Regions from separate parts of the Rhodococcus sp. 077-4 genome, predicted to be linked through region 2. Evidence: riboswitches for the same ligand, from Rfam matches in the RefSeq annotation. Region 2 holds a riboswitch; the other holds the start of a gene.
What was found. Region 2 has a riboswitch for thiamine pyrophosphate ahead of ACNEOT_RS01015 (3-oxoacyl-ACP reductase). Riboswitches for the same ligand answer to the same signal wherever they lie in the genome.

Region 1 (4,071 bases), on a different contig from region 2:
CGGCGTTCTCGGCAATCGCATCGCGCTGCGCCCAACCCTGGACGACCACGCGGGCGGGGGACGGCAGCACCTGCGGCCGGATGCCGCTGACCTCGACGTAGACCTGCCAGGCGGCGATCAGCAGAACGACGACGGTGAGCGCAGGCCACGCCCACCGCAGCGAGGCTCGGATACCGTTGAACGAGTAAGTGCCTCGGTCAGCGGTAACCGGCTCATCGATCGCCGAGGTAGTCATTGGTGAAGTAGGTCGACCAGTCCGGCTCTGCGGTGAGTGGCGCACCGTCTTGATCGGCCAGCACGCCGCTGTCGTAGAGGAATTTCGAGTACGCGGTCCACTTGTCGAGACTCTGCCGTCCGACCTCGCCAGTGGAGTCCTTCATGTAGTTCGCCGCAAGCATCTGCTGGCTCTCGAAGACGAGCGATTCGTCGGTGAAGGTTCCCGGATTGGCGTCGATCAGATCCTGTGCAGCTTTGTCGGGATCGTCGGCGGCGAGCTGGTAGCCGCGCTGGAGTGCTTGCACGAACTTCTTCGCCTCGTCCGGGTGCGCCGCGAGCCAGGGTTCGTTTCCGCTGATCGTGAGGGCATAGGCGTCGGGGAACCCGTAGTCGGTGTAATCGAAGTACTTCATGGGAGTTCCGCTGTGTTCGGCCTCGATGCCCTCCCATGCGAAGTAGGAGACGGTGAAGTCGGCGGTACCGGAATAGACTGCCTCGTACGCCGAGGTGCCGAGCACTACCGTCTCGTATTCACCTGTGCCGCCGTCGTTTTGGATTACCTTTCTGATACCGGCCTGCTCGCCCGACTCGCCGAAGCCGGCGTAGACCTTGCCGTCCAATGCTTTGGGGCTCGGAATGTCGGCACGATCGGCGCGAACTCCGATGCCCGTCGCCCAGTGCTGCAGCGGCGCGAGAACCGAGACCGTTTGTGCGCCTGCCGAGGTGGCGAAAACCCCCGAGCTCTGGGTGCTGATTCCGAACTCTGCGTTACCTGCATCGACGAGGGTGTCGGCCGCCGTGTTGTTGTACGGCAGGATCTCCACGTTCAGGCCCGCATCGGCGAAGTAACCCTCCTGTAGCGCGACGTAGAGGCCGGTGTGATTGGTATTCGGCGTCCAGTCGAGCGCGAACCGAATGGTGTCGGAGTCCGTCGAGTCGGAGCATCCCGCCAGTCCGGTGGTGGCAACGACGGCGGCCGCCAACGCCGCGAAGATTCGAGTGGTTCTCATGCGAACACCGCACTCTCGGCCAGGGGCCATGGGGTGGGATGTAAAGCACTGTCCCAGAACATCAATTCGTATCTCGATGCCACGACGAAGGCGTCGATCATCTGCTCGCGCTGCAGCGCAGTCGCGGCGGCTGCGGCGTCGTCGACGAAATTCTTCGCAGCGTCGACGATGGCGTGGAATTCGGGTGCGTCGTACGTGGCCACCCACTGTGCATACGGGTGGTCGGGATCCCGATCGAGAACCGCCTTCGCAGCGCGGGCGAGAGAGCGTCCGATATCGGCATAAATCCAGAAACACGGTAGAACTGCCGCTGCCGCAACTGGATACGGTTCGGTCGCCGCCGTCGCAGTCAGATAGGACGTGTACCCGAGGCATTCCGGTGAGGGCTCGGGCGTCCGGGTCGACGGCGGGAGCGCTCCACCGGTGAGCATCGCCTCGTGCGAGGCGGCTTCGTCCATGGCGCTTGCCGCTGCGCTCGCCCAGAATGCCCCGGTAACAGGGTTCGGTGCGTGCGCAGCCAGCAACGACAGCGACTTGACGTATCCGCAGAGGTAGAGCGAGTCCTGTTCGAGGTACCGACGGAACGTATCGAGTGGAAGCGTCCCTGCCCCGAGTAGTTGCAGAAATTCCAGATCGTCGATTGCGCGTCGAATGTCCTCGGAGGCATTCCACAGACGATCGGTGAAGCGGACCGGGTCCGCAGATACAACAGGCGTCATCGCCTTGACATCCCTTCGTCAGTATTACCTGCATCAGGTTCGGCGGGTTTGATCTCAGCATCCGCATCGGCGGACACACCCCGTGTCAGAACGAAAGCGACAGTAACACCGGTCACTCGGTGTCGCTGCTGCCGCCCCTGGATCTGCGGTCCGGCATCACCCCAGCATGTCTTCGAGTTCCATGCCCTTGGTCTCCGTGATCTTGGCTTTGACGAAGAAGAACGAGAGCGCCGCGAACAGGGCAAAGCCTGCGTAGATCACCCACAGCCCCACAGAGGATGTCAGCGGTGGGAATGCAAGCGTGACAGCGAAATTCGCCATCCAATTGGCAGCGGTGCCGATACCGAGCGCCATGGCTCGCATGCGGTTGGGAAACATCTCACCGAGCATGACCCACATGATCGGACCCCAGGTGGAGGCGAAGAAAATGACGAACAGATTGGCACCGACCAAGGCGATCGCGCCCCATGGAGCCGGCAACGTCACGTCGTCGCCGCTGCCGATCGCTTGCGAGAACGCCACCGACGCCATGACGAGCCCGCCGAACATGCCGATCGAGCCCGCCATCAGTAGCTTGCGCCTGCCGATTCGGTCGACGAACAGGATTGCCACGAACGTCATGACCACGTTGATCACTGCGGTGATGACCGACGTCGTGAACGACTGATCCTCGCTGAAACCGACCGAACGCCACAGCGTCGTCGAGTAGTAGAAGATCGCGTTGATGCCGACCAGCTGTTGCAGCACGGCCATCGTGATGCCTACCCAGACGATGGGCTGCAGGCCGAACTTCGGCCCCCGAATATCCGCGAACGACGATCGCGACTCCTTGCGCAGTGTCAGTCGGATCTCGTGCACCCGCTCGTCGGGGTGCAGCTCGCCGGTGATGTCGGCGAGGACTCTGGCTGCTTCTTCGTCGAGGTGCTGACCCACCAGGTAACGCGGGGATTCTGGGATCAACGTGGCCAGTAGCCCGTAGACCAGGGCGGGCAATACGCCGACCAGGAACATCCAGCGCCATGCCTCGACGCCGAACCACAGGTCGTTGGATGCCCCGTCCGCGGCACCGGCGAGAAGTGCGTCGGACAGCAGCGCGGCGAAGATACCGATGGTGATGGCCAATTGCTGCAGGGAAGCCAGGGCCCCGCGCCACTTGGCCGGTGCGATCTCGGCGATGTAGGCCGGTGCGATCACCGAGGCGATGCCGATACCGAGTCCGCCGAGCACTCGCCAGAGCATGAGATCGGGGACACTGAACGCAAACCCCGAACCCACCGAGGAGATGGTGAACAGGGCCGAGCCGAGCACCATGACTTTCTTGCGTCCCCAACGGTCGGCGAGGCTACCGGCGAACCAGGCCCCTACTGCGCATCCGATCAACGCAATGGCGACCACGAAGCCGGTGGTGAAAGAGCCGAGGAGAAAGTGATCTTCGATCGAGTCGACCGCTCCGTTGATGACCGAGCTGTCGAAGCCGAACAGGAATCCACCCACAGCTGCGGCGATGCTGACACCGATGACCTTTGCTGTGTGACGGTCCGAGGTCTGATTCATGAGTGATGCACCTTCCGGCCGCGCGCATGGGCGTCGGCCGCTGGGAGACCGTACGGCAGGAATTGTCGTACCGTCCCAGCACATTACGCCTGGTAGTTTGCCGCGCGAACGACGCCGTCAGCGAAGGTCGAAACTCTCGTCCGAGACGGTGAAACCATGACCGACCTGATCGGTGCACGTGACCCCCGTCTGCTCGTCGACGCTGCACCGAAGACCGTTGGTGGAGCCGCTTCCGGGGACGGTCAGCACCTCGCCGTACGGCAGAGCCGCTGCTGGACCGTCGAAACGGTGGAACTTGGGGTCGCCCAGGCTCTCGAACTTCGCGGGGGACCCGGCGATCAGCTGAACCGCATTGGGTTTCACCGCCGTTCCCGACGCCCCACTGCCGGGAACCTCGGGTGCCGAATCCGGCAGTGATCCGTGGCAGCCGGCGATCGAGGATTGGAGGACGGCGATACCGCACTCGAATTTTCCACTCGGACTCGAGAAGTAGTACCAGCCGGGTGCCTTGCCTGCGTAATCCTGCGGTTTCGCTTGTGCTGCAGCAGGACTGGTCGGTGATGCTGTGGTGG
Region 2 (4,071 bases):
GCTACCTGCATCCCCTGCCACCACCGCGATGCTGATAGGCGGTGCGGCGGAGAACTTCGCCCGGCTGTGGCAGGGCCCTTCCGACGATGGCCTCGACGCTCTGGTTGCATTCGTCGATCGGGGAGTCTTCGGGCCGGCCACTCAGTGAGCCAGGTGCCCGCGGAGCGTCGACTCGGTGTAGTCTGTGCGAAAGATGCTGCGCTGCTGCAGGATCGGGACCACGTGGTCCACGAAGTCCGCGAGAGAATCGGGGTAACGCGGACACATCAGGTTGAAGCCGTCGGCACCGCGCCCGATCCACGACTGCATCTCGTCGGCGATGGACTCCGGTGTTCCGATCATGGTGGCGTGCCCGCCGCCCGCAGAGAGGGTACCGAGCAGCGCCCGCACAGTGGGTTCGTCCTTCTCCACGATGCGCAGGATCGTCTCGTATCGGCCCTGCGGTCCGGTGAACTCCGCCGCCGGGGGTAAAGGCGGCACCGGAGCGTCGAGTTCCCAAGCGGCGCAGTCCTGCCCGGTGAAGGTAGACAGCATGGCCAGCGACTGCTCGGTGGGCAGCAGTGCATCGAGCTCGGACTTCTTTCGGCGGGCTTCCTCCATGGTCGAGCCGACGTAGGTCACCAGGCCTGGCATGATGCCCACCGCGGCGCTCTCGCGACCAGCATGATCGATTCTGGATTTCACGTCCTCGTAATAGCGCTGCGCTGCAACGAGATCGTAGGCAACCGCGTAGATCGCCTCCGCGTACTTCGCCGCGAGATCACGACCCGGACCCGACGCCCCGGCCTGAAACAGAACGGGCCTGCCCTGCGGTGACCGCGGTACCGTCAACGGCCCGTCCACGCGAAAGTGTGTGCCGTCGTGGTCGATCGAATGCACCTTCGCCGGGTCTGCGTAGTTGCCGCCGCGATCGAGTGTCAACGCGTCGGCGTCCCACGAATCCCACAGTGCCAGAGCCGTATCGACGAACTCCTCGGCACGCGCATAACGCTCGTCACGAGCCGGGATGGAGTCCATCCCGTGATTGCGTGCTTCGGCGTCGAACATGGAGGTGACGACGTTCCAGCCGGCCCGGCCACCACTGATGTGATCGAGGGACGCCAGCATGCGGGCGGCGTGGAACGGGGTGTAGAACGTCGACGACACCGTGGTGACCAGACCTATGTGCGTCGTGGCCCTGGCCATGGCCGACAACGCTGTGATCGGCTCGAGGAACCAGTTGCCTGCCCCGGCGGGGTCGCGTACCGAGTGTCCGTCGGCGAAGAACACCGCATCGAACTTCCCTCGTTCGGCTAGTTGCGCGAGTTCCTCGTAGTACGAGATGTTGCCCAGGTCCTCGACGCGTGAATCGGGATGACGCCACGCCGCGCTGTGGTGGCCGCAACCGTAGAGAAAAGCGTTGAGGTGCATGTCAGTCCTTGACCAGGCCGCCGTCGACGACGAGGTTCTGGCCGGTCACCGACCGTGCCCACGGAGAGGCGAAGAACAACAGCGCGTCGGCGAATTCCTCGGGGGTGGTGACGCGTTGCAGCGGGGTCGAGGCTGCGATGAAGTCGAACACCTCGGGCGGGGTCGCGGCACTGGCATCGGTGGTGCGCAGCAGTCCGCCCGAGACCATGTTGACGGTGATGTTGTCTGCGCCCAGGTCGGCGGAGAGGGTGCGTGTCAACGAGAGCAGTGCGGCCTTGGACGCCGTGTAATCGTGGTACGGCACCACCGGATTCTGGAACAAGTTGGTGCCCACGTTGATGATGCGACCGAATCCTGCCTCGCGCATTCCCGGCAAGGCCGCCTGGGTGGTGAGCAACGCTGCTCGGACGCTGCCGCGCAGCTGTGCGTCGAACCGATCCCAGGTGATGGTGTCTGCTTTGGGCCGCGCATCTCCGTCGAACGAGAAGTCCGCCAGCGCGTTGTTGACGACGGTGGTGATCGGGGTGCCGAAATGTGTTCGTGCGGTGTCGAACAGCCCGGCTACGTCACCCTCGTCGGTCACGTCGCCCTGCACCGCAATCGCGTTGTCACCGAGCCTGGCGGCCAGCGCCTCCGCAGCATCACGGCTGTTGCGGTAGTCGATCACCACGCGTGCGCCTTGACCGGAGAAGGCAGCGGCGATCGCTGCTCCCAGTCCGCGTCCTCCGCCGGTGACCAACACTGTCTGCTCGTCGAATCTCATACGCCTCGCCTCTCGTTCGAGGTCGGGACCGTCGCGAGGGACAGGAAATACCGAAACGTCACGACATTCCCTTCGCTGGTCCTAACCAGAGCAGGTTCGACGGGTGTGTTCTCAGCCCTGTCGGGCACCCCGTGTCGCGGTCGACTGTACCGATCACTTCCGAGACCGGGGTTGCATTGCCGTCGCTACCGCTCTCTAGGGCGAGCGGTAGATTCCCGAATACGATCATGACGAGTTACTGTGCCGAGATGACCGAACGCGTCTACCTGGAGTATCGCTTCGACGAGAACGTCATCTTCGTTCTCGACCACCGCATCGTCGAGGTCTTCGACGCTGCGGTGACCGTTGCCTCCGGCGGTCGATGCCGCTGGCACGTAGACCATCTCGGAGTCGACGCGAAGCCCAAGCGAGGCGGCACCAAGGTCGTCGTGGGTCTACGTACACCCGATGGCGGTATTCACTACAACGGCGACCGAGTGAACCTCACCGTGACCGACGAGCAGCTACCTCACCTGATGGCATTCTTCGACCGCGCGAAGGCAGCCCGAGCTCTCAGCCGATGACGGCCCAGCCGTGCGACGGAACGCTCAGCCGCCCGCCGTTCAGGTATGCCTCACCGGCCAATACTTCGCTGCCCTCGACCGGATAGTCGATGGCATCGTCGCCGAGGTTGAGCGCGACCGTCAACGAGTTGCCGTCCGCGTGTGCGCGGTAGAGCAGCGCGGTGTTGGTGAGCTCGAGAGTCTCGGTGCGCGCGGAATACAACCACGGGTTGCGACGCCGTAACCCGATCAGCTCCTGGTGAATTCGGAAAACCGGCCAGCCGTACGGCGCGAGGTCGTCGGAGGTGTCGGGGTACTCGGGCCGCACCTCGTCGTCGCCGCCGACGCGATCCTCTTTGACGCCGCGGAAAGCCTGCTCGTCGCCGTAGTAGATCATCGGCATACCGCCCACGGTGAACAGAACCACCAACGCGTGCACCAGATGTCGCTCGTCCTCGATGACGCTGGCGATGCGATTGACGTCATGATTACCGACGAAGGTGGCGGGCACGAACGCGTCGAGCCAGCCGTTGTGCCGCTCGAGCGCGTGGGAGAGCTCGAAGAAATTCTGCTCGCTCAGACCACTCCAGATTGCCTTCCACAGTTCGTACTGGGTCACCGAGTCCAGTGTGGAGGCCGAGACGATTCGGTCGTAGTCGCCGTGAATGACCTCGCCCAGAAAGTATGCGTCCGGGTGCTTTTCGCGAACCTTCGGCAGCACTGCCGACCAGAAGCGTGGCGACACCGCATAGGCCGCGTCGAGCCTCCAGGCGTCGACGCCTCGTTCGAGCCAATGCGAGAGCACATCCACGACGTACTGCTGCACATGCGCACTCTCGTGGTCGAGCGCGACGAGTTCGTCATGCCCTTCGAAGTTGCGGTGTGTCGGCTTCTCGCCGGAGAAGTCGAGGTGGAACCATCCTGCGGCCTCGGAGTTCGGGCCTTCGTCCAGGGCCTGCCGGAACTTCGGAAAGCTCTGTGCCACATGGTTGAAGACACCGTCGAACATGATCTTCAGGCCGCGGGAGTGCGCGGCGGCGATCAGCGCATCGATGTCCTCGTCGGTGCCGAGCCTGCCGTCGACGTGGAAGTAGTCGACCGTGTCGTAGCCGTGCTTCTCGGACTCGAAGATCGGCCCGAGGGCGATGCCCGAGGCCCCGAGCTCGAGTGCGTAGTCGAGCCATTTCTCGATTCTGTTCAGCCGATGCAGATCCGCTTGGGATTCGCCGTCCCATCCGTGCACCGGCGCACCGGTGAATCCGAGCGGATACAGGTGCCACCAGATGGCGTGCTTCGTCCACTCCATCAGGACTCCATGATCGAGTCGCGGCCGAGCTCGCCCGCACCGGTATGGCC

Region 1: it holds a riboswitch for thiamine pyrophosphate, as region 2 does, so the genes downstream of both, ACNEOT_RS24520 (TenA family protein) here and ACNEOT_RS01015 (3-oxoacyl-ACP reductase) in region 2, are expected to answer to the same signal.

What each region holds. Positions count from the first base shown of each region.
Region 1 is NZ_JAJPWC010000008.1:6,775-10,845, forward strand. Features, by position in the region: gene ACNEOT_RS24510 (ABC transporter permease) at 1-235, opposite strand, end outside; gene ACNEOT_RS24515 (ABC transporter substrate-binding protein) at 213-1,226, opposite strand; gene ACNEOT_RS24520 (TenA family protein) at 1,223-1,945, opposite strand; TPP riboswitch at 1,939-2,038, opposite strand; gene ACNEOT_RS24525 (sugar porter family MFS transporter) at 2,102-3,499, opposite strand; gene ACNEOT_RS24530 (hypothetical protein) at 3,617-4,071, opposite strand, start outside.
Region 2 is NZ_JAJPWC010000001.1:209,247-213,317, forward strand. Features, by position in the region: gene ACNEOT_RS01005 (TetR/AcrR family transcriptional regulator) at 1-148, shown strand, start outside; gene ACNEOT_RS01010 (LLM class flavin-dependent oxidoreductase) at 142-1,410, opposite strand; gene ACNEOT_RS01015 (3-oxoacyl-ACP reductase) at 1,412-2,173, opposite strand; TPP riboswitch at 2,223-2,315, opposite strand; gene ACNEOT_RS01020 (hypothetical protein) at 2,422-2,736, shown strand; gene ACNEOT_RS01025 (alpha-amylase family glycosyl hydrolase) at 2,726-4,021, opposite strand; gene ACNEOT_RS01030 (lactate 2-monooxygenase) at 4,021-4,071, opposite strand, start outside.